2 regions of the Pseudoalteromonas translucida KMM 520 genome follow, and region 1 is predicted to be linked to the other one. Evidence: predicted binding sites of a transcription regulator. Region 1 holds the regulator's gene; the other holds the start of a gene.
The links. Region 1 encodes NrdR, which represses ribonucleotide reductase genes. Its sites were predicted from a motif close to AAACACNANATNTNGTGTTT; they were not measured.

Region 1 (12,427 bases):
AACTTATTGAATTAATGGCCGACTTTGAAGCAGTTGTTAGTGGTGGTCGTCATTACGATAACATCACGCCATGTTATTTAGGTGGCCTGCAGCTAACTGGCGATTTAATTCCTAATAAATCAATTGCTTTGCCAGTTGATGAAAACTGGTATTACGTTGCTGCGTTTCCTGGTTTTTCACTTAATACAGCAAAAGCACGCTCAGTTTTACCAAAAGAATTGAGCATGCACGCAGGTGTAGAATTTGCGCAGCGTTTATCTGCCTTTAGTAGTTTATTGTTAATGCATCGCTTTGATGATGCATTGAGTATTATGCAAGACGATATAGCCGAGCCATACCGTGCGCCACTTATAACAGGCTTTAGTGAAGCAAAAGCGAGTTTGCCAGCGCTAGGCGCCGAAATTGTTAGTATTTCTGGTGCAGGGCCAACATTATTTACTGTGTGTAAAACATTAAAAGCTGCACAGCAATGCGCGCAGTGGCTTGAAAGTAACTACATAAACGAGCAAGGTTTTTGCCATATTTGTAAATTAGATAACGACGGCACACGTCAATTAACAGTTTTATAGGATAGCAGTTATGCAATTACATAATTTAAAAGAGTGTTCGCAACAAGTGTCGTTTGTTGAGGCAGTAAAAACGGGTTTAGGGCGTAATCAAGGGGTGTTTTTTCCCGAGTCATTAACACCGCTAACGGATGTTGATGCACTACTTGATATGGATTTTGTAACCCGTAGCAGTAAAATACTCTCGCATTTAATTGGCGATGAATTACCAGCTGATACCGTTACACATATGGTTAAAAATGCATTTAACTTTCCGGTTAAGCTGGTGGAAGTGGCAGAGAACACTTATTGTTTGGAGTTGTTTCATGGGCCTACCTTAGCGTTTAAAGATTTTGGTGCGCGTTTTATGGCAGAGTGTTTAGCGCAGTTTAATCAAGGCGATAAAGTGACTATTTTAACTGCAACGTCGGGCGATACTGGCGCGGCGGTTGCACATGCGTTTTATAATAAGCCTAATATCGACGTAGTAATTTTATACCCTAAAGGTAAAATTTCACTGGCGCAGCAAAAGCTCTTTACTACATTGGGTGGCAACATTCATTGTTACGCGGTTGAAGGCAGCTTTGATGATTGCCAAGAGTTAGTTAAAAATGCGTTTTTAGATGAAGAAGTTAAATCTACACTGGGGCTTAACTCTGCTAACTCTATTAATATTAGTCGCTTAGTAGCGCAAGTTTGTTATTACTTTGAGGCAATTGCACAATTACCAAAAGCAAAACGTGCTACTGCGCACATTTCGGTTCCAAGTGGTAACTTTGGTAATGTGTGCGCGGCAATGATAGGTGCTGTTATTGGTTTGCCTGTTGGCAAACTAAGTGCAACTACTAATCAAAACGATACAGTACCGCGCTTTATGCTGGATAAAAACTGGACGCCAAATGCGACGCTAGAATCACTTTCAAATGCTATGGATGTAAGCAAGCCAAATAACTGGCCACGAGTGCAAACTATGCTCGACAACAATTGGTTTAGCTACGATAATTTTTATTCAACCAGCGTAAACGAGCAAGATACGCAAACAGTGATGAAAAATATTCAACAAACAGGTTATGTTGCTGAGCCGCATACCGCTATTGCATACCAAGGGCTTGTTGAAAATCGCGCTTCTGGTGCTGCTGGAATCTTTTTAGCCACGGCTCATCCTGCTAAATTTAAAGACAGTGTTGAAGGTATTTTAAACATTGAACTAGATATGCCAAAGCCACTTGCAGATGCATTAGCTAAGCCATGCTTAGCTAATGATATAAATGCTGATTATGATGCCTTACGTACTGAAATGCTTAAAAAATTAAGTTAAAAATAAAGTTTAATTAAAGCGGCCTTGGTCGCTTTTTTATAGGTATATTTTAGTGTGGATGTTAATCCTTTCATTAGCTATGCAAATATAGTAATTAATATATATTTTAATTTGTTATGTAATGATTAAAAAATATCATCTTAAAAAGCCTGTGAAATAAATTCAATCCCTGTTTAAATATCCTCAACTTAAGAGCGTAGGCAAATAGTCGTTTTAAGCGTACAATAAAGCCTCTAAAAAATACCATACACCTTGCCCCAGGAGACCCCAATGTTAGAACGTAGCATGAATATTTCAGATTTTGACCCAGAGTTATTTGACGCAATTGCAAAAGAAACTGCGCGCCAAGAAGATCACATTGAATTAATCGCTTCTGAAAACTACTGTAGCCCACGCGTACTAGAAGCACAGGGTTCACAGTTAACTAATAAATACGCAGAAGGTTATCCGGGCAAACGTTACTATGGCGGTTGTGAGCATGTAGACGTTGTTGAGCAATTAGCGATTGACCGTGCTAACGAACTATTTGGTTCTGACTACGCAAACGTACAACCACATGCTGGTTCGCAAGCAAATGCGGCTGTTTTTTTAGCGTTATTAAACGCCGGTGACACTGTACTTGGTATGAGCTTAGCTCATGGCGGCCATTTAACGCATGGTTCACACGTAAACTTTTCAGGTAAGCTTTACAATGCAATTCAGTATGGCCTAGATGAAACTACAGGCGAAATTGATTACGCACAGGTTGAAGCGCTAGCGCTTGAGCACAAGCCAAAAATGATCATTGGTGGCTTCTCAGCATACTCAGGTATTGTTGATTGGGCTAAATTACGTGAAATCGCTGATAAAATTGGCGCTTACTTTTTTGTAGATATGGCGCACGTTGCTGGTTTAATTGCGGCGGGTATTTACCCAAGCCCAGTTCCTCACGCACATGTTGTTACTACAACTACACATAAAACATTAGCAGGCCCACGTGGTGGTTTAATTATTTCGGCATGTGGCGACGAAGCAATTTACAAAAAGCTTAACAGTGCTGTTTTCCCTGGTGGCCAAGGCGGTCCTTTATGTCATGTTATTGCTGCTAAAGCAGTGGCATTTAAAGAAGCTCTACAGCCAGAGTTTAAAGTGTACCAAACACAAGTTGTTAAAAATGCACAGGCTATGGTTGCTGTTATGCAGGAACGTGGCTACAAAATTGTATCTGACAAAACTGAAAACCACTTATTCTTACTTGATTTAATCAATAAAGATATTACCGGTAAAGATGCAGATGCTGCTTTGGGTAACGCTCATATTACAGTTAACAAAAACTCAGTGCCTAACGATCCACGTTCACCGTTTGTAACATCTGGCCTACGTATTGGTTCACCTGCAATTACTCGTCGTGGTTTTAAAGAAGCAGAATCTAAAGAGCTTGCTGGCTGGATCTGTGACGTACTAGATAACATCAATGATGAATCAGTACAGGCGCAAGTAAGAGAAAAAGTAAAAGCTATTTGTGCAAAACTACCTGTTTACGCTTAATAAAAGTAAAACAGTAATTTAGATCACAATCGCTTAGTTTTTTGCTAAGATAAAGGCCGCTTTAAAGCGGCCTTTTTTGTTTTTTAAAACGGAAGTACCTAGCTATGCATTGCCCATTTTGTACCGCAAAAGATACCAAAGTTATTGACTCTCGCCTGGTTGGCGGTGGTCACCAAGTGCGTCGTCGTCGTGAATGCAATGACTGCCATGAGCGTTTTACTACGTTTGAGGGCGCAGAGCTGGTTATGCCACGGGTAATAAAACAAGATGGCAGCCGCGAACCCTTTAACGAAGATAAGTTATTAAATGGTTTAAACCGCGCACTGGAAAAACGCCCTGTAAGTACCGAACAAGTAGAAGAAGTCGTTCATATAATAAAATCGCAATTACGCGCAACCGGCGAGCGAGAGGTTTCGAGCCATTTAGTGGGAGAGTGCATTATGGAAGCGCTTAAAAAACTCGATAAGGTAGCTTATGTGCGCTTTGCCTCAGTGTATCGCTCGTTCGAAGATATTCGCGAATTTGGCGAAGAAATTGCCCGTTTAGGGGAATAAGTATGCAAAGCGACTACGTTTTTAACCTATATGACGAAATGTATATGGCACGTGCTATAGAGCTGGCTAAAAAAGGCCGGTTTACTACCACGCCTAATCCAAACGTAGGTTGTGTATTAGTTAAAAACAATGAAATAGTAGGCGAGGGATTTCATCAGCTTGCCGGACAAGGGCATGCAGAAGTAAATGCACTTGCTATGGCAGGCAGTAAAGCAAAAGGCGCAACAGCTTATGTTACGCTTGAGCCATGTAGCCATTATGGTCGTACACCACCGTGCGCAGAAGGTTTAAAAGCCGCCGGTGTAGTAAAAGTAATTGCTGCTATGGTCGATAGCAATCCACAAGTGGCAGGTAAGGGGCTGAAAATACTTAGCGACGCTGGTATTGAGGTTGCACATGGGTTACTTGAAGCACAGGCTAGGGCGCTTAATTTAGGCTTTTTTAAACGCATGGAGCATGGCCTGCCCTATGTAACGTGTAAAATGGCCGCCAGTATTGATGGCAAAACGGCGCTAAATAATGGCCAAAGTAAGTGGATAACAGGCGCAGCAGCACGCCAAGACGTACAGTTATATCGTGCACAAAGTTGCGCTATTTTAACCGGTGCCGACACAGTATTAGTAGATGACGCTAAATTAAATGTGCGTAAAAATGAATTACCGCAGGCATTACCTACACAGTTACCGCTTCGCCAACCGGTGCGTGTTATTATTGACTCGCAAAATCGTTTAACCCCAAATCTTGCTTTATTTGCTATTGAAAGTGAAATAATAATTTTTACTACCAAGGTTGATAAATCGCAACATTGGCCGCATTTTGTAAAGCATATAGTAGTAACTGCTAGTAATTCAAAAGTTGATTTAACCGCGGTTTTAAAAAAGCTCGCAAAGCTGCAATTTAACACCGTGTGGCTAGAGGCAGGGGCAACCCTTGCGGGTAAAATGGTTGAACTGGATTTAATAGATGAATTTATTTTTTATCTAGCGCCTAAATTAATTGGGTGTGATGGCAAGAGTTTAGTTAATTTTCCTGAGTTGATCAGTATGCAAAATACGATTAATTTAACTTTTAATGAGTGTACGCGTATAGGTGATGATTTACGTATTAGCGCAGTAAAAAGCTCATTAAAACCACTTGATAAAAAAGAGTAATGCTATGTTTACTGGGATAATAGAAGCCACAGGCAAAATTGCTTTATTACAAAAAAAACAAGGCGATTTAGCTATTCGTGTACAAAGCCCTGACCTTGATATGAGTGATGTTAAGTTAGGTGATAGTATTGCCACTAATGGTGTGTGTTTAACTGTTGTTGATAAACATGCCGATGGTTTTAGTGCCGACTTATCAAATGAAACCATAGGTTTAACTGGTTTTGCTCATTACACATTAGGGCAAACAGTTAATCTTGAAAAAGCCATGCAACCGGTTTCGCGTTTAGGTGGGCATTTAGTGTCTGGTCATGTTGATGGCATTGCTACAATTACCGCCATTACGCCAAACGCACGTGCTACAGAATATTGGCTAACCACAGATGAAAACCTAATGAAATACATACCATACAAAGGTTCGGTATGTATTGATGGTATTAGCCTAACAGTGAACGCAGTAGAAGGTAATAAATTTAAATTAACGATTGTGCCCCATACCAGCGAGCAAACAACGATAGCTAATTTTAAAGTGGGCACCCAAGTTAATTTGGAAGTCGACCAAATTGCGCGTTATTTAGAGCGGCTTATAAAAGGCGCAGAGCAGCCTACGGGCGCTGATATTTCAATGAGCTTACTCGCAAAAGCGGGCTTTATTAAGTAACGCAACTAACAACTAATAAGAGTGAATTATGAACTTACACAGCGCAGAAGAAATTATCGCAGACATTAAAGCCGGTAAAATGGTTATTTTAATGGACGATGAAGACAGGGAAAATGAAGGCGATTTAATTATTGCCGCCGAGCATATTAGCGCAGAAGCTATTAACTTTATGGCTACGCATGGCCGTGGTTTAATTTGTTTAACCATGACGCAACAGCGATGCGAGCAACTTGATTTACCGCTTATGGTAAAAAATAACGGTGCTGCGTTTTCAACTAATTTTACTATGTCGATAGAAGCTTCAAAAGGCGTTACCACAGGTATTTCGGCAGCAGATAGATCACGTACAGTGCAGGCAGCGATAGCTAAAGGCGCAGTGCCTAGCGACATAGTACAACCTGGGCATATTTTTCCTATAATGGCACAACCTGGTGGTGTTTTAACGCGTGCAGGGCACACTGAAGCTGGCTGCGACTTAGCCCGTTTAGCAGGGCTTGAGCCTTCATCGGTTATTGTAGAAATACTCAATGCAGATGGCACTATGGCGCGCCGTCCTGACTTAGAGGTATTTTCTAAACAGCACGATATTAAAATTGGCACCATAGCTGATTTAATTGAATACCGTAACTTAAACGAAACCACGATAGAGCAAGTTGCAAAGTGTAAGTTACCTACCGAGCACGGTGAGTTTGATTTAGTAACTTATAAAGACACCATTGACGGACAACTACATTACGCATTAGTAAAAGGCGAAATAAAACAACAAGCGCCAACCGTAGTGCGAGTACATTTACAAAGCACCTTTAACGATATTTTACTCTCAGATAGAAATTCTGAGCGTAGTTGGGGCGTGTCTGACGCAATGGCTTATATAGCGAAGCATAATGGTGTATTAGTTATTTTAGGCAAACAAGAAAGCACCGCAGAACTTGAGGCAACAGTAAAAGCGTTTGCAGCCGAAGATTCGGGTGAGGATGTAACACCGAATAAATTTACAGGTACGTCTCGTACTGTAGGCGTGGGTTCACAAATTTTAGCCGATTTAGGCATTAAACAAATGCGTTTAATGAGTCGCCCTAAAAAGTACCATGCACTTTCTGGGTTTCATTTAGAAGTTGTTGACTACATAGAGCCACAGTAATTAGGCGCTAGGCTATTATTTTATTTTTATGGTATGATGCGCTGCAATTTTTGCGCAATCGAAATCGCTCAAACTTATTTTTAAGGTTATCAAATGAAAATTATTGAAGGTAGTAAGTACGCTCCGGGCAAAAAATTTGCCATTGTCATTTCTCGCTTTAATGACTTTATTGGTAGTAGCTTATTAGCAGGCGCTATTGATGAATTAAAACGCACAGGTGGTGTATCGGATGACGATATTACCGTGGTTTATGTACCTGGCGCGGTTGAATTACCTTTAGCAGCGAAACGTATTGCGGCAAAAAAACAGTATGATGCAATCATCGCTTTAGGCGTAGTGATCAGAGGTGGTACTCCACACTTTGACCTAGTTGCTGGCGAATCAAACAAAGGTCTTGCGCAAGTATCACTTGAGTATGATATACCGGTTGCATTTGGCGTATTAACCACAGAAAGCATTGAACAAGCAATTGAGCGTGCTGGCACCAAAATGGGCAATAAAGGCGGCGAAGCTGCTTTAGGCGCGCTTGAAATGGTTAATGTGTTAGATAAAATTTAAGTTTAAGGAATTTTTGTGAAACCAGCAGCAAGACGTAAAGCACGTATATTAGCACTTCAGGCCATTTATTCTTGGCAATTAAGTGGCAATGCAATTGCCGATATCGAACAACAAATGTTGATCGAAAACGACGTGACTAAAATTGATGTTGAATATTTTAAAGATTTAGCCAGTGGCGTTGCGGTAAATTATAAGCAACTAGACGAGGCTGTATCACCGCATTTAACCCGTCCATTCGATGAGTTAGATATGGTTGAACGCGCAATATTACGTTTAAGCAGCTATGAGCTAAAATTTCGTGAAGATGTTCCATACAAAGTGGCTATCAACGAAAGCATTGAATTAGCTAAAATGTTTGGCGCTGAAGATAGCCATAAATTTGTAAACGGTGTACTTGATAAAGCAGTTAAGCATTTACGTAAGTAATATTTAGTCAAATTTTGATAATTATTTTATCAAAATTGGCTGGTATAAATTACCGTTAAAAAGGAGAGCCGGCATAGGTCGGCTTTTTTGTGTATGAAGGAATTTGAATTAATTAATCGTTATTTTAAAGGTCGTGGTATTACTCGCCGCGATGTTAACTTAGGGATTGGAGATGACTGCGCATTAGTTACTGTGCCGCAAAATTGTCAGCTTGCTATTACAACCGATACACTCGTCGCTGGTGTGCATTTTTTTGACGACATTGAACCTCGCGCACTCGGGCACAGAGCATTGGCTGTAAATTTAAGTGATTTAGCGGCAATGGGGGCAGAGCCTACATGGGTTTCTATCGCTTTAACACTTCCGAGTATTGATCAGCAATGGATTGAAGAATTGACTGACGGCATGCATGAAATTGCCGAATATTTTAATGTGCAAATAATAGGTGGCGACACGACTCAAGGACCCTTGAGTATTACTATTTGTGCAAAAGGTACAGTGCCCGAAGGCACTGCGTTATGCCGAAATGGCGCAAAAGTAGGTGACTGGATTTTTGTAACTGGGCCGTTAGGTGATGCAGGGCTTGCAATAGAGTCTCGCAAGCAAGGCTTAACGATTGAACCTGAGCACCTAAAACATATTAAAAAGCGCCTTAACTTCCCTACACCTCGAGTGGCCGCAGGGCAGGTATTACGTGGGCTAGCATCTTCTGCTATTGATATTTCAGATGGTTTACTAGCCGATTTAGGTCATATATTAAATATGTCGCAGGTTAGCGCAACGGTTAATATTGAAAGCATACCCACCTCGGATGCAATGAAAGCTAGCCTTGGTTTTGAACAACAATTACCATTTATACTAAATTATGGCGACGACTATGAACTGCTTTATACCGTGCCTGATAGTAATAAAAGTATGCTTGATGTAAAGCTGCGTCAATATGGCGTAGAGGCAATTTGTATTGGCCAAATAAAAAGTGGCGAAGGGCAAATTGACCTGTTACATAAAGGCGAAAAATTTACTTTTAAGCACCAAGGTTTTGAGCACTTTTCTAAGGATTTAAGTTGAACAACAAGCGTTTATTTAACCTAAAGCGTCCACATCAGTTTTTTGGTTTAGGTTTTGGTACTGGGCTTGCACCTATAGCCCCAGGCACATTTGGTACTTTGGCCGCTTTACCTTTTATTTTTATAACCATGCACTACCCGTTGTGGTTACAAATAGTATTTGCTGTAGTGATCAGTGTTTTTGGTATTTGGGCTTGTGGCAAAACCGCAGATGATTTAGGGGTACACGATCACCCCGCGATTGTATGGGATGAAGTGGCAGGCTATTACATCACTATGATTGGTGCCGCACTGAGCTGGCAAACATTATTGGTTGGTTTTTTACTGTTTCGTTTTTTTGATATAGTCAAACCAGGTCCTATCCGTGTGCTCGACAAGCGTGCCCATGGTGGATTTGGCATTATGATTGATGACGTACTTGCAGGTATATTTTCACTTATTTGTTTGCAAGCGCTGATAAAAGTAGGTTTACTACCCTTTTAGTTTATTATTTGATTGTTTAGCTAGGTGGCAGCAATATGATGCGATTTTTACTAGTTTTTGTACTACTAACCTGTGCTATGCCAAGTTGGGCCTCAATTACTGATTACGTAGTTAAACAATGGAATATTAAAGACGGACTCCCCTCACAATCCCTCAAAAGTGTTGTGCAAGACCAGCAAGGTTATATGTGGCTGGGAACTCAATTTGGTTTAAGTCGCTTTGATGGCAATACTTTTACCAACTACAACACGCAAAATAGTCTTTTTTTACCAAGTAATGGTATTAATAAATTACTGATAGATGGCCAAGGATTTTTGTGGATCGGCACCAAAAATGGGTTAGTGGTTATTGACCCTGCAACACTTAGTGCACAAGAGTTTAATATTAAAGGCCCCGTTAGAGATATTTTAGAAGACTCTAAAGGCGGTATTTGGATAGCGGCTAATGGTCTTTATTATGTTGACCGTAGTTTGGTTGATTTACGCGATCAAACTAATGAGCCATCACCCATAGTTAATCCCACTGTTATTACTCAAATAGTTGGCTCTGTGAGCAAGATGGCGCTCGCACCTGAAGGCATTTGGTTAGTAAACGACAGACATTTACTGCGCCTGACAAAAAGTGCTGCTGACTTTTCTAAATTACGCTTAGAGCTTACTGCCAAAGTGTCATTACCCGACAGTTTAGCGCAAACCATAGTGCACGATCTCTCTTTTTTAAATGGTAATTTATATTTAGCTTCTGAGTTGGGTGCTTATTTTTTAGATTTAGATGACGAACTACGTTCTTTCCCACTGCCTAATGTGAATAACTCTGCAGTTTATAAATTTATGAGCGACACCAATGGTGGCTTATGGGTATCTACTTATGGGCGTTTATTATTTCGTGGTAAGTCAGGTGATTGGCAATGGGTTGAGCCAAGTCAGTTAGATCAAAGTATTTGGTTTGCTGACATGTTTCGTGATGATCAAAATAATGTTTGGCTAGCCAGTTTTAGTGAAGGTTTATGGCTGGCTCACGAAGGCCGCATTGAGCGCCACTCGGCAATTTCTAAAATGACCGAAACGGTAATGGCGATTAGTAAATCACCCGATGACAAACTGTGGATTGCTAACAGAAGCGGTGTTGGTTACTTTGATACTAACAAAAACTTTATCAATATAATAAACAGTAGCAAGTATGGGCATGCCTCAGTGCATGATTTACAGTTTGATGGCGATCGGCTTTATATTGCTACTGGGCGAGGGTTATTCTTTTATGAAGACGACACTCTTTACAGCTTTCCTGGGCGCGCATTAAACGACAATCCGGTATTTGCAATTAGCTCGGCTACTCGAGGCGGATTTTGGATTGGTACCGGCCGAGGTTTGTATCGACTCAATTATAGTGGTTTAAGGCCCTTTGCTTATAATGCATTTTTAGGCAGTAAGTTTATTACTTTTGTATTAGATGCCCCAAATTTTGGCATTATTGGTACTAGTAAAGGTGCGTATTACTTTACAGACCGAGGAATAGAAAAAATAGGCGACCAAACTACTTTAGAGAGTGCTTATGTAACCAGTATTTTGCATATAGATGGAGTTGGGATATTAGTTGGCTCGTTAAACGATGGTTTATTTTATCGCAGTGGACAAGGACAATGGCAGCAATTAGATGCGGCAAACGGTTTACCTTATGGTTCTATTTTTAGCTTAAAGTACGATGAAAAATTAAAAAGAATATGGGTAAGCACCATGAAAGGTGTTTATCGAATGCCGGTAGATCAATTTAAAACGCAGATCCAAAGCTTAAAAGTTGAAGAGGTTATTTCCTCGTTCGATCGCCAACTCGATGGTAAAGCCAGCCAATGTTGTAATGGCTTAGGGCATGACGCGGTTGTTGATATGGACAACTCCATTTGGTATCCCAGTTTACAAGGTGTAGTTGAAATACCTAAAAGCGTTGAGCTGTTTGGTTTGCGTGGTTTAAAACCTAAAATTGAAACATTAACTACACCATTACGTAGTTTAACCACAGCTGCATTAGGTAATAAACCGCGATTAAAAATAGACGAGCGCGATGTTACTTTAAAATACACAGCTATTGATTATTACGCGCCAAATAGTATTGAGTTTAGGTATAAATTAAATGGTTTAGATACTGACTGGCGATATGCTAATACTCGCCGCGAAGCTATTTATACTAACCTTCCAGCTGGTGCATTTTTGTTTCAGTTAGAAACAAAACGCCAAGGCGAAGATTGGAACATAGCTCAATCTGTTGATTACGCTTTTGTTGTACCTGAGCGTTTTGACGAAACGATTTACTTTAGATTACTGATCACCAGTGGTTTTGTTTTATTGTTTTATTTAGTGTTTTGGGTATTTAGAGCGCAAGAGCGCCGTAAACAAGAAGTGTTAGAAGGGTTGATCACTGACCGTACCTTAGAGCTTCGTCAAGCAAACGATAAACTTAATAAAGTTAACTCACAGCTTAAGCTAGTGAGCCATTCAGATGAGCTTACAGGGTTACGTAGCCGCCGCTTTTTGTTCGACCAACTACCTAAAGATATTGAACATTTTCAGCGTAACTCACAGTCACTACAAGCGCAGGGCAAGTCGCTAGTACTATTAATTATAAACTTAGATAACTTTAGCCGTATTAACGATGCGTATGGGCCAATTGCCGGAGATAGTTGCTTGCAGCAAATGGCGGTATTACTTAATTCGCGTACTCAGGGCTCAGATTATGTGGCACGTTGGAGCGGCGATGAGTTTTTACTTTTATTACGTGACTTTAAATGTAACTTAATTGACAGCTATGTGTCGGATCTTTGCCAAGGAATTTCCGAACATGCATTTCAATTGCCAAACGGTAAAAGCACTCATATTTCAGCCTCAATTGGTTGGTCGTTCTATCCGCTACCACTATTAGGTGGCCAAGTTATTAGCTGGGAAACCTCGATTAATTTAGCTGATATTGCACTGCATCAAGTAAAAAAACGCGGTGGCGATGGGGTC
Region 2 (12,427 bases), 1.1 Mb from region 1:
ATGCGTGAATCGCTATAGTTATCTTTGCTAATATGCAGCTGGCCGCTCGAATCAATATCAATGGCAAACTCGCCAAGCTTGTTAGTTTTAACGCTTTGAGATTTACCGTGTACATGAATAGTAGCGTTTTCAATAGGTTGATTTTTTTCATCTGTTACTTTGCCATTAACAGTGGCAGCAAGTGCAGAGTGAGAGCATAAAACAGAAAAAATTGCAGAGGAAATTAATGTTAGCTTAGTCATGAGTCTTTAAGTTCGTGGTTGTTATGTTGTGATATAATATAACACTACAAAAGCGACAGTTCAATGATGTTATAGTATAACTTTAACGTTACTTGTTATTCCAAAGTTGTATTGTGATTAAAAAATACTTTATTTATTCTAAACGGATGGACTTGAAATAAAATTAGCTGGCTTGGTCGTTTTACTCTTTGTTTAATACTATGTGTTTTTGTAGTTAATTGTTACCCAAACTAATATCAATTGACAATAAAATTGCGATAGATATGATGCCTCAGAGTATGGTCAAATTTATTGTTATCGTAATTGTTTATAATAAATATTTATCTTAATGTAGTACAAAGGGAAAAGTTGATATGACCACTAAAGTGCTTAAACTGGCGCGAGAGCAGGGTTTTACCTTGGTTGAGCTGATGATAGCTATTGCTATATTAGGTGTTTTATATTCTGTTGCTTTACCTAATTACACTTCTTATATCCAACATAGCCGACGTGCTGACGTACAGCAAGTATTGCTGCAGCAAACAGCTGTTTTAGAACGCCAATACACGCGCGTGGGTGGTTACCCCAAAACCTACACATTTCCCGCATCAGATTACTATGCATTTAGTTATCAATCCGATGCTAGCCAAGGTGGCTCTGATGGTAGTGAATTTAGCCTAAAAGCAACCCCAAAAGGTGCTCAGAGTTCAGATAAATGTGGTGCATTAGTGGTTAATCAAAGTGGTATTAAATCAGCGGCTACCGAAAAATGTTGGTAAATAAAAAAGCGGGCTTTACCTTAATTGAAATGATGGTGGTGCTAGGTATTATTGGTATATTAGCCGTTGTGGCAGCCCCTTCTTTCAGTAGCTTTATAAAACGCGATAGATTAGTTACCAATGCAAATCAGTTGCATGGGATCTATAAGTTTGCCCGCAGTGAAGCAATAAAACGTGATCAACAAGTTAGCTTAATTGCCAATAATGACCAGTGGCAGGTAAAAACAGACATAGATGGCTCGCAAACAACACTTAATATTTTTACAGTGACCCACGATACTATCAATATAAATTTGGTGGAACTCGAAATTTCTAGTACTGGCGAGTTAGGTTCCAGCTATTCACTTAAAGTAACTGATGATGACAACAGTGGCAATTTTACTTTGTGTATTTTACAGAGCGGACAAAGCTGGTTAGTAGAAGGAACTACAATATGTTAAGGAAATATAATGAAGGTTTTTCATTATTAGAAGTGATGATTGCAATGGTCATTGCAAGTGTGGGTTTATTAGGCTTAGCTACGGCACAATTAAAATCGTTACAGTATATAACTAATAGCTTTAATTACACTGTGTCTATTATCCAAGCAAATAATGTATTAGAACGTATTTGGCCTCATTTATGTGAATTGCAGCAAACAAACCCCAGTTTATATAATGAAAGTGACTTTAGAGCCTATTTAGCGCCACAAATTAGTGCATACACATTGACTTTACCTGCTAATTTTTCAAACGATTTAACGGTAGAAATAGCATGGCAAGATCAGCGCTTAACCGATAATTTAGAAAATAGGGTAGCGCTTAGCGGAAGCTTTCCCACGCTACCAGCAGGGTGTACGCCATGAGTGAGGTAATCGTCAAGCAGCGTGGCTTTACCCTTGTTGAATTAATGGTAGCACTTGCGGCCAGTATGTTTTTGTTAGGGGGGGTGAGTTTAGCGTACTCTTCAATTAATTCAACGACTAATACGGCTAAAGGATTAGAAAACACCCTAGAGGTAATTCGCTTTAGCAGCAACGTCTTTACCCGCAGTTTTAGACAAACCTCAAGCGTTCCTGTTTATTTAAATAACATATTAACGGTACAGCAAAACGCCGGCGCTCGCGCGTGTACGGGAGAGATTGTTAATACACCATTTACTGAGCAATATAGTCACGAAGATGACTCGCTATTTTGTGATATTGGTGATGGTAAAGTTAAAATACTTAAAGGGCTCACAGCAATTAATTTTAACATTAATGACAAGGTGGTTACTGTGTTTGTAACGGCTATTAATTTACCAGGGCAGTTTAATAATGCATTGGCTATAGATATTGCACTGTCGCAAATTATTATGAATAAGGCATTTAGTTAAATGAAAAACTCTTCCGGTTTTACACTTATTATTGTGCTTTTACTAACTTCATTAGCCTCCATTGTTGTACTGAGTTCGTTAAAAGATACGGTATTTCAAGAGCGGTTAAGTGGTAACTTTCAAAAAAAACTCAATGCCCGATTAATGAGTGAAAAAGGTATTTATGTGAGTATGGAAAACTTGCATTTAGGGTTGTCAAATAAACCATTGATTAACATTGAGGATTTAGTAGCCACTAATAGCGAATCACATGGTGATGGCTCTTTAGAAGCAAGTAAATATCATAGTGCGATTGAAGTTGACGGTGCAGGAAATATTTTAATTATCAGTCAAGGTAATCGTTTTGAAGGCGAAGCAAGAATGCAAGCCGAATTTGAGTTTATACAAGGTCAAGCAGGTACAACAACCAAGTCAGCTTTCCCCTCGGGTGTGGTGTCTTGTTCTGATATTACATATGGTGGACATACCGCAATAGACAGTTACGATTCGTCATTAGGCGACTACAATGACGGATTAATAGATGGATCTACCAATGTTACTAAAAAAGCTATTATAAAGGTGTTAGGTGATCCCGCTGTGATTAGTTTAGGCGGAGCTAAATCTGCTATTTATGGTGACATATTTGCAGTAGGTGACTTAACCATAGACGGTAGGACTATTAGTGGTAATGTGCATAGCAATGCAAGTATAACAATAATAGGGAAAACTGAAATAGGTGGGAATGCCGCAGCATTTACAAATTACACTCAATCTTCTGGAACAGTACTAGGAGATGTGACTGCTAATGGGCAGGTTAATATATCAGGTAGCGCTAAAGTGTATGGGAAAGTAAAGTCAGCTGCAGGATTAGTAGAACAAGTTGCAATTACTGGGGTAGATACAAAGCAAGCGGCTGTTTGTGACTCTTTGAACTTACGCCAAGAAGTTCAAAATATAAAACCGAACTTTCCTCTTGCAGACTTAACACTTGGTAATACATTAATTTTAAAAACTAAGTCAGCAGCTAATAATGCTTCATTTACGGCAATACCAAGTACCTTCTTAAATGTAGCAACAGATATTTATTATTTTAATAATGTACAAATTAAAAAAGGCGAGCTGAAAATTGCAGATAATCATAATGTAGTGATGTTTGTAAATGGGAACTTTTCTTTAGCTGCTAAGGGATTAATTACAATTCCAGAAAATAGTAGCCTCACATTAATTGTTAAAGGCCAGGTTGATATAACGTCAAACTCTATAGTTAATACTCCCAATAAAGGTGTAACTCAGGATGGACGTCCAGTATTTAGTATTTATAGTGCTTATGAGGGTAATGCTGGCGTAAGCCTTTCAGGTGGGCATAAACAAGTTTATGCCGTCGTATATGCGCCTTATACAGAAGTGACGATTAGATCCAACTCTGGGTTTAAGGGATCGGTACTGGCAGGAAAGTTAGTTGCTAACGGTGGTGGTGCAATTCATTATGATAGAGCCCTAGGAAAAGCAAGTTTTGGTGGGACAGTGGTAAATACACCAACAACGCCTGGCAGATTAGTATTTAAAAGATGGGTATTCGTACCAGCAGAGCAAGAAAATAATGCCCCTTCAGATGATTAACTCGTTAAGCTGGTATACTTATAGGGGCACTACTTTAGTTTAATATGTATGTCGCCATTAGGTTTACAGCAACACAACAGTATTTCACCATCGCGTACAAACGCTAGAGGCTCTTCGTTATAATCAACTTTACCCGACACTAAAGTTGCTCTACAAGCGCCGCAATAACCTTCTCGGCATTGAAAAGCTGCGTCTATTTTCATGGATTCTAAGCAATGTAAAATTGAAGGGCAGCCAGCACTAAACTCTAAGCACTGGCTGGTTTCTGCAAGCGTAATGCTTGCAGTAGGTCGATCAGTCATTATAAATCAAAGTCACCAAATTCAGAGGCATCAACTTGTGAGTCTATTTGACCAACAAGGTAGGAGCTAATTTCAGCTTCTTGTGGTGCTACTTGCACGTTATCAGACACCAACCAAGAGTTTATCCATGGGATAGGGTTACTGTTGTTTTTAAACTGTGCAGGAAAACCAATGGCTGTCATTCGGGCATTGGTAATATATTCAACGTACTGACATAAAATGTGTTTATTTAAGCCAATCATTGAGCCATCTTTGAATAAGTACTCGGCCCATTCTTTTTCTTGCTCTGCAGCGTCAACAAACATTTTAATTGCTTCGTCGCGGCACTGCGCAGCAACAATCGCCATTTCTGGATCGTCTTTACCGTCTTGCATAATATTTAAAATATGCTGAGTGCCAGATAAATGCAGTGCTTCGTCGCGGGCAATAAGCTTGATTATTTTAGCATTACCTTCCATCAATTCACGCTCAGCAAACGCAAACGAACATGCAAAGCTGACATAAAAGCGAATCGCTTCTAAAATATTTACCGACATCATTGCCAGGTAAAGTTTCTTTTTCAGCTCAAATAAATTAACAACAACAGATTTACCGTTAATCTCGTGTTTGCCTTCACCGTATAAATTGTAAAGCGACACTGAGTTAATTAAATCGTCGTAGTATTTTGTTACCGCATCGGCACGTTCACTAATTTTATCATTGCTAACTATGTCATCAAAAATAAGTTCAGGTGCTTGGGTAACATTACGAATAATATGCGTGTACGAGCGGCTGTGAATCGTTTCACTAAACGCCCACGTTTCTATCCATGTTTCTAACTCTGGTAGCGATACAATAGGCAGTAGGGCCACGTTTGGTGAACGCCCTTGTACGCTATCAAGCAATGTTTGATATTTTAAGTTACTTAAAAATATATGCTTTTCGTGATCAGGTAATGCTTGAAAGTCTAAGCGGTCTTTGCTTACGTCTACTTCTTCTGGGCGCCAAAAAAACGAAAGCTGCTTTTCAATTAGTTTTTCAAAAATAGGGTATTTTTGTTGATCATAACGAGATACGTTAACGGTTTGGCCAAAAAACATTGGCTCTTCCATTTGGTTATTATGTTTACGACTAAAGGTAGTATAAGACATGTTTATCACTCAAAAAACTATCAGAATAAAGCGGGCTTAGTGCCCGCTTAAAATAAAAACTCAAAAATTAAATTTTACATGCGCCGCCTGCGCAATCATCATCTTCAAGATCCGGTGTATCTTCTTGTGCATCAGATGCACCATCGCGGGTATTGTGATAGTACAAGGTTTTAACACCCAGTTTGTAGGCGCTAAGCAAATCTTTTAATAAGACTTTCATCGGTACACGACCGCCTTCAAACTTACCTGGATCATAATTTGTATTGGCCGAAATAGACTGGTCAATAAATTTTTGCATTATACCCACAAGTTGTAAGTAACCATCATTTGAAGGAATATCCCACAGTAACTCGTAGTTATCTTTTAAACGTTCATATTCAGGTACAACTTGCTTTAAAATACCGTCTTTACTTGCTTTAACGCTAATATGACCACGTGGTGGCTCAATACCGTTTGTTGCGTTAGAAATTTGCGACGATGTTTCTGATGGCATTAGCGCACTTACTGTTGAGTTACGCATACCGTGCTCTTTAATGCTGGCACGTAATGCATCCCAGTCAAGGTGCAATGGCTCATCACAAATTTTGTCAAGATCTCGCTTGTACGTATCTGTTGGCATTATACCTTGAGAGTAGGTTGTTTCGTTAAACTTAGGACATGCACCACGCTCTTTAGCAAGCTCGTTTGATGCTTTCATTAAGTAGTATTGAATTGCTTCAAATGTTTTGTGCGTAAGTGCATTTGCGCTGCCATCTGAATAACGTTTACCGTTTTTAGCTAGGTAGTATGCGTAGTTAATTACGCCTATTCCTAGAGTACGACGACCCATAGTGGCATTTTTTGCAGCCGGTACAGGGTAGTCTTGAAAATCAAGTAAGTTATCTAAAGCGCGTACAGCAAGCTCAGCTAATTCTTCAAGTTCATCTAGTGACTCAATAGCCCCTAAGTTAAAGGCAGAAAGTGTACATAGCGCAATTTCGCCTTCTTCGTCGTTTACGTTATCCAACGGCTTAGTTGGTAATGCAATTTCTAAACATAAATTAGATTGACGAATAGGTGCCACTTTAGCAATGAACGGGCTGTGCGTATTACAGTGGTCAACGTTTTGTAAGTAAATACGACCAGTACTTGCACGTTCTTGAGCAAACATTGAGAACAGTTCAATGGCTTTAATGCGTTTTTTACGAATTGATTCGTCTTGTTCGTATTTTACGTAAAGCGCGTCAAACTCGTCTTGGTCTTCAAAAAATGCATCGTAAAGGCCTGGCACATCAGAGGGGCTAAACAAGGTAATGTAGTCGTCTTTAATTAAACGCGAGTACATTAGTTTATTAAACTGCACACCGTAATCTAAATGACGCACGCGGTTGTCATCAACCCCGCGGTTATTTTTAAGTACTAACAGGTTTTCTACTTCTAAATGCCAAAGCGGGTAGAACAAGGTTGCTGCGCCGCCACGTACACCACCTTGCGAACAGCTTTTAACCGCTGTTTGAAAGTGCTTATAAAAAGGAATACACCCAGTATGGTACGCTTCGCCATTGCGAATATGGCTGCCCAGCGCACGAATACGGCCTGCGTTAATACCAATGCCGGCACGTTGCGATACGTATTTAACAATTGCAGACGAGGTGGCGTTAATAGAATCAAGGCTGTCGCCACATTCAATTAATACACACGAGCTAAACTGGCGTGTTGGGGTACGTACACCTGCCATAATTGGCGTAGGTAATGAAATTTTAAACAATGAAATCGCATCGTAAAAACGTTTTATATACGCAATACGTGTGTCGCGAGGGTAGTCAGCAAATAAGCTAGCAGCGACTAAAATATATAAAAACTGCGCGCTTTCATAAATCTCACCGGTTACACGGTTTTGAACTAAGTATTTACCTTCAAGCTGTTTAACCGCAGCATAACTAAAGTTAAGGTCGCGGCTGTGATCTAGGTATTCGTCTAATTCGTCAAGCTCTTGCTCGGTATAATCTACCAGTAGATGAGCGTCGTAGCGCTTGTCGCCAACCATTTTTGTTACATGATCAAATAAACGTGGTGGCTCAAATTGGCCATACGCTTTTTTACGTAAATGGAATACAGCTAAACGTGCAGACAAATACTGATAATCAGGAGATTCTTTTGAAATCTGATCAGCTGCAGCTTTAATGATGGTTTCGTGAATATCTTTAGTACGAATACCATCGTAAAATTGAATGTGTGATTTTAATTCAACTTGCGAAACCGAAACGTTATTTAACCCTTCGGCGGCCCATTCAATAACGCGATGGATCTTGTCAAGATCAAGTGGCTCTTTACGGCCGTCACGTTTGCTTACAGATAACTGTTGGTTCATAGTTTTGCCTGTATTCCTTGGGAATTATGTATTTTGACCAATGTTTATGCCTCGCTGAAGCAAGGTTGATACTTGTTTAGTATAAATTACATTAAATTGGAGAATTTAATTGAATAACATTTGGCCACAATATCTGGTGCTGTTCTATTTAATGATCACAAGATAGTGTGGTCTGAGTTCATTTGCAAGAGGTAGAATTAGCTCTATTAGTAGATAATGAGGAGATATAGCCTCTGTGTTAGTAGACACTCACCTTCGAACAATCATTTAAGGTGAAATATGCAAAAATCAACTAATGATCTGCTAAATTTATGTATTTTTAAAATAAATTCAGACTGCTTTTTTTATCACCAAGCCTTGCGTAAAAACTAACTTAATCACAATATATAGTGTTTATTAATTAACATAGCACTATATATGGTTGAGCTGAGTTTTTGTATGAGATACTTGGTTGTTATATATAAGATTGAGGCAAGGCTGTTTTCACAGATATAGTAGTATTGGAATGCTAGATATAAAAAAGGGCTAAAAATTAGCCCATTTAGATTTAGATTATGAACAAACTGCACAGAGTTATAATAGCTTTAGAAACAATCATTATAACATTTTCCGAAACTTCTATAGAAATACTTATTTTCAATTTTAATTACCCGAAATTTTATCTTGTACTTGCCGACAATTTCAGAATAAGTTACGCTAAATTTTGTAAAACCAAGCGCTTTGCTGAAATTTTAGCAAGTGTCTTTACTAACACCATATATCAGTATGGTGTTAGCCCCTCCACTTTTATAAAATGTTAATTTCATCAAAGCGTTACTGAGAAAGATAATGTGGTCTGCGTTGTTTTGCAAGGGGCAGAATTGCCCCTAATTGTGGATAACGTCGGGATAACACATTTGTGTTAGTAGGCATTAACCTTCTAACATTCAGTTAAGTTAAAATTTACAAAAGTAAACGCAGGATCTACTAAATTTACGCTTTTTAAAAATATATTTTGACTGCTTTTTTTATCAGCAGGCTTTGTGTGAAAACTAACACAATCACAATATATAGTGTTTAATAATTAACATAGCACTATATATGGTTAAAACCTTCAATAGGGCTTTGCCAATTAAAATCGGCCTGCCAGCTCAAAACTTCGGTTAAGTTAGGCACGTAACCCCAAAGTGCAGTTGCGGTGTGCATACCCGCCGCTTTACCTGCTTGAATGTCACGCAAAGCATCGCCAATGTACAAGCAGCGATTTGGCGCAACGTCCATTAGCTTGGCACAATGCAGTAATGGTAAAGGCGAAGGTTTAGCTTCAGCTAAAGTATCGCCACTAATAACCACACAGGCATTTTTTAAAGCAGGGATAGCGGCCACTAAAGGATCGGTTAAAAATCCGGGTTTGTTAGTCATGATCCCCCATTTGATGTTTTTTCGCTCCAGTTCGATAAGTAGTGGCTCAATACCAGCAAAGCACGTGGTGTGTTTGGCTATGTTAGCCGCGTAAGCGTCAATTAATTGCTTAACGAGTTGTGCTTGCGGTTGCTCAAACCATTTATCTTTAAAGCCGACTGCTAACAAGGCTGCTGCGCCATTAGATGCAGCAGCGCGATATATCTCACGACTTACTGTATCTAATTGCTGTGAACGCAGCACGGTATTTAAAGCTGCACCTAAGTCATCGGCGGTATCGAGTAAAGTGCCATCTAAGTCAAATAAAAAAGCATCGTACTCTATAGTGGGTGACGTTGATTGAGAGCTGGCCATTACGCTAACTTCTCAAAATGCAGAATATAATTTACGCTTACGTCGGTATTAAGCGAGTACTGCTTAGATAATGGATTATAAGATAACCCAGCACTGGCGCGTACTTTTAAACCCGCTTGTTCAGCCCAGGCAATTAACTGTGCTGGTTTAATAAACTTTTTGTGATCGTGAGTGCCTTCAGGCACCATTTTTAATAGCTTTTCTGCACCAATAATGGCGTACAAATAGGCTTTAGGGGTTTTATTAAGTGTTGAGAAAAACACATTAGCACCGGGTTTTGCAAGCTCAGCAACAGCATGAATAATAGAAGCCGGATCGGGTACATGTTCCAGCATTTCCATACAGGTTACTACATCAAAGCGAGCAGGGTGCTCGGATGCGTATTGTTCAGCTGGTACTTTAATATACTCTACATGTACGCCTGTCTCTAGGCTGTGTAATTTGGCAACAGTTAAAGGCTCTTGGCCCATATCTATGCCGGTTACCTTTGCCCCCATGCGCGCCATGCTTTGGCTTAAAATACCGCCGCCACAACCTACGTCTAGTGTTTCTTTGTCAAATAAACCGCCAGTTTTATTGGCTATAAAGTCTAAACGTAAGGGGTTTATTTCGTGAAGCGGTTTAAATTCCCCGTCTAAATCCCACCACCGCTCTGCGATGGCCTCAAATTTTGCAATTTCTGCGTGATCTACATTTTGATGTTCGGTCATAAAATACTTCCTCGTCAATCTGGGGGCATTATATAGGGCTAAATTGGTAAATCGCAAAGTTTTGCGCCTGTAAATCTAAATAAATTGTGGTAGCATGTTTCTTTAGCAATAATAACAAATTCTCTTGATACCTAATAGTGGGTGTTTAAGAGCTGATACTGAAGGAATGTGATATCAATGACTGATCTCGCCCATGGCATTCTGCCAGTCAATATTGAAGACGAGTTAAAAAACTCCTACTTAGATTACGCAATGAGCGTAATTGTAGGACGTGCATTACCAGACGTGCGTGATGGCTTAAAACCTGTTCACCGCCGCGTTTTGTTTGCAATGAACGAGCTTAGTAATGATTGGAACAAGCCTTACAAAAAATCGGCACGTGTTGTCGGTGACGTAATCGGTAAATACCACCCACACGGCGATAGTGCTGTTTACGACACTATAGTACGTATGGCACAGCCATTCTCACTGCGTTATATGCTAGTAGATGGTCAAGGTAACTTCGGTTCGGTTGATGGTGATTCAGCAGCGGCAATGCGTTATACAGAAGTACGTATGGCAAAAATGTCGCATGAATTATTAGCCGATCTTGAAAAAGAAACGGTTGATTTCGTTCCTAACTACGACGGCACTGAGCAAATCCCTGACGTTTTACCGACCAGAGTTCCTAACTTATTAGTAAACGGTTCATCGGGTATTGCGGTAGGTATGGCAACAAACATTCCACCTCATAACTTAACTGAAGTGGTAAATGGCTGTTTAGCACTCATTCAAAACCCTGAATTATCTATTTTAGAGTTAATGGATTATATCCCGGGCCCAGATTTTCCAACTGCTGCAATTATCAACGGTAAAAAAGGCATAGAGCAAGCCTATTTAACTGGCCGTGGTAAAGTGTACATGCGTGCCCGCGCTGAAATAGAAGTAGATGAAAAAACGCATCGTGAAACTATTATTGTTCACGAAATACCTTATCAAGTTAACAAAGCGCGCCTAATTGAAAAAATTGCCGAGCTGGTTAAAGATAAAAAAATTGAAGGTATTAGTGCGCTACGTGATGAATCAGATAAAGACGGTATGCGTATCGTTATTGAGATTAAACGTGGTGACGTAGGCGAAGTTATTTTAAATAATTTATATGCGCAAACGCAGTTACAAACTGTGTTTGGTATGAATATGGTTGCGTTAATTAACAACCAGCCTAAGTGCTTTAATTTAAAAGAAATGCTTGAAGAGTTTATTATTCATCGCCGTGAAGTAGTAACTCGTCGTACTGTTTTTGATTTACGCAAAGCACGTGACCGTGCACATATGCTAGAAGGTTTAGCAATTGCACTGGCAAACATTGACCCAATTATTGAGCTTATTCGTAATTCACCAACACCTGCTGAAGCAAAAGTTGCTTTAACAGCGCGCTCGTGGGAATTAGGTAATGTAAAAGCCATGCTTGATAAAGCAGGCGAAGACAACGTTGCACGCCCAGATTGGTTGGCTGCTGAGTTAGGTATTCGCGATGGTCAATACTTTATTTCTGAGCAACAAGCCCAAGCAATTCTAGATTTACGCTTACATAAGCTAACGGGTTTAGAACACGAAAAGATTCTAACTGAATACCAATCGTTATTAGATTTAATTGCTGAGCTATTATATATTTTGGCAACACCAGAGCGTTTAATGGAAGTTATTCGCGATGAGTTAGTTGAAATTAAAGCGCAATATGGTGATGAGCGTCGTACTGAAATTAACGCCGCAGCACACGATATTAGCCTTGAAGATTTAATTACCGAAGAGAACGTAGTCGTAACGCTTTCTCACGAAGGTTATGTTAAGTATCAGGCTCTGTCTGATTACGAAGCACAGCGTCGTGGTGGTAAGGGTAAATCGGCAACTAAGATGAAAGATGAAGATTTCATTGAACGTTTATTAGTTGCTAATACGCACGATACTATATTGTGTTTCTCAACGGCTGGTCGTTTATATTGGCTTAAAGTGTATCAGTTACCACTTGCAAGTCGTGCAGCGCGCGGCAAACCAATTGTTAACTTATTACCACTTGAGGCAGATGAGCGTATTACCGCTATATTGCCAGTACGCGAGTACGCAGAAGATAAATACATCTTTATGGCAACCGCATTTGGTACAGTAAAGAAAACACCACTAACGGCATACAGCCGTCAACGTGCAAGCGGTATTATTGCGGTTAACCTAAATGAAGGCGATAGCCTAAT

Region 2: nrdA (class 1a ribonucleoside-diphosphate reductase subunit alpha) is a predicted target of NrdR. The motif match lies at 7,857-7,876, and genes of this name have one in related genera.

What each region holds. Positions count from the first base shown of each region.
Region 1 covers NZ_CP011034.1:2,682,686-2,695,112, reverse strand. Annotated here, with positions in the region: gene thrB (homoserine kinase) at 1-569, shown strand, start outside; gene thrC (threonine synthase) at 580-1,863, shown strand; gene glyA (serine hydroxymethyltransferase) at 2,134-3,390, shown strand; gene nrdR (transcriptional regulator NrdR) at 3,495-3,944, shown strand; gene ribD (bifunctional diaminohydroxyphosphoribosylaminopyrimidine deaminase/5-amino-6-(5-phosphoribosylamino)uracil reductase RibD) at 3,947-5,095, shown strand; gene PTRA_RS12395 (riboflavin synthase) at 5,100-5,753, shown strand; gene ribBA (bifunctional 3,4-dihydroxy-2-butanone-4-phosphate synthase/GTP cyclohydrolase II) at 5,782-6,894, shown strand; gene ribH (6,7-dimethyl-8-ribityllumazine synthase) at 6,988-7,452, shown strand; gene nusB (transcription antitermination factor NusB) at 7,468-7,878, shown strand; gene thiL (thiamine-phosphate kinase) at 7,972-8,946, shown strand; gene PTRA_RS12370 (phosphatidylglycerophosphatase A family protein) at 8,943-9,428, shown strand; gene PTRA_RS12365 (ligand-binding sensor domain-containing diguanylate cyclase) at 9,464-12,427, shown strand, end outside.
Region 2 covers NZ_CP011034.1:1,629,735-1,642,161, forward strand. Annotated here, with positions in the region: gene PTRA_RS07690 (TonB-dependent receptor) at 1-242, opposite strand, end outside; gene PTRA_RS07695 (type IV pilin protein) at 596-1,000, shown strand; gene PTRA_RS07700 (GspH/FimT family pseudopilin) at 991-1,440, shown strand; gene PTRA_RS07705 (type IV pilus modification PilV family protein) at 1,434-1,844, shown strand; gene PTRA_RS07710 (PilW family protein) at 1,841-2,353, shown strand; gene PTRA_RS07715 (DUF7305 domain-containing protein) at 2,354-3,952, shown strand; gene yfaE (class I ribonucleotide reductase maintenance protein YfaE) at 3,982-4,254, opposite strand; gene nrdB (class Ia ribonucleoside-diphosphate reductase subunit beta) at 4,254-5,384, opposite strand; gene nrdA (class 1a ribonucleoside-diphosphate reductase subunit alpha) at 5,452-7,734, opposite strand; gene PTRA_RS07740 (HAD family hydrolase) at 8,809-9,489, opposite strand; gene ubiG (bifunctional 2-polyprenyl-6-hydroxyphenol methylase/3-demethylubiquinol 3-O-methyltransferase UbiG) at 9,489-10,199, opposite strand; gene gyrA (DNA topoisomerase (ATP-hydrolyzing) subunit A) at 10,377-12,427, shown strand, end outside.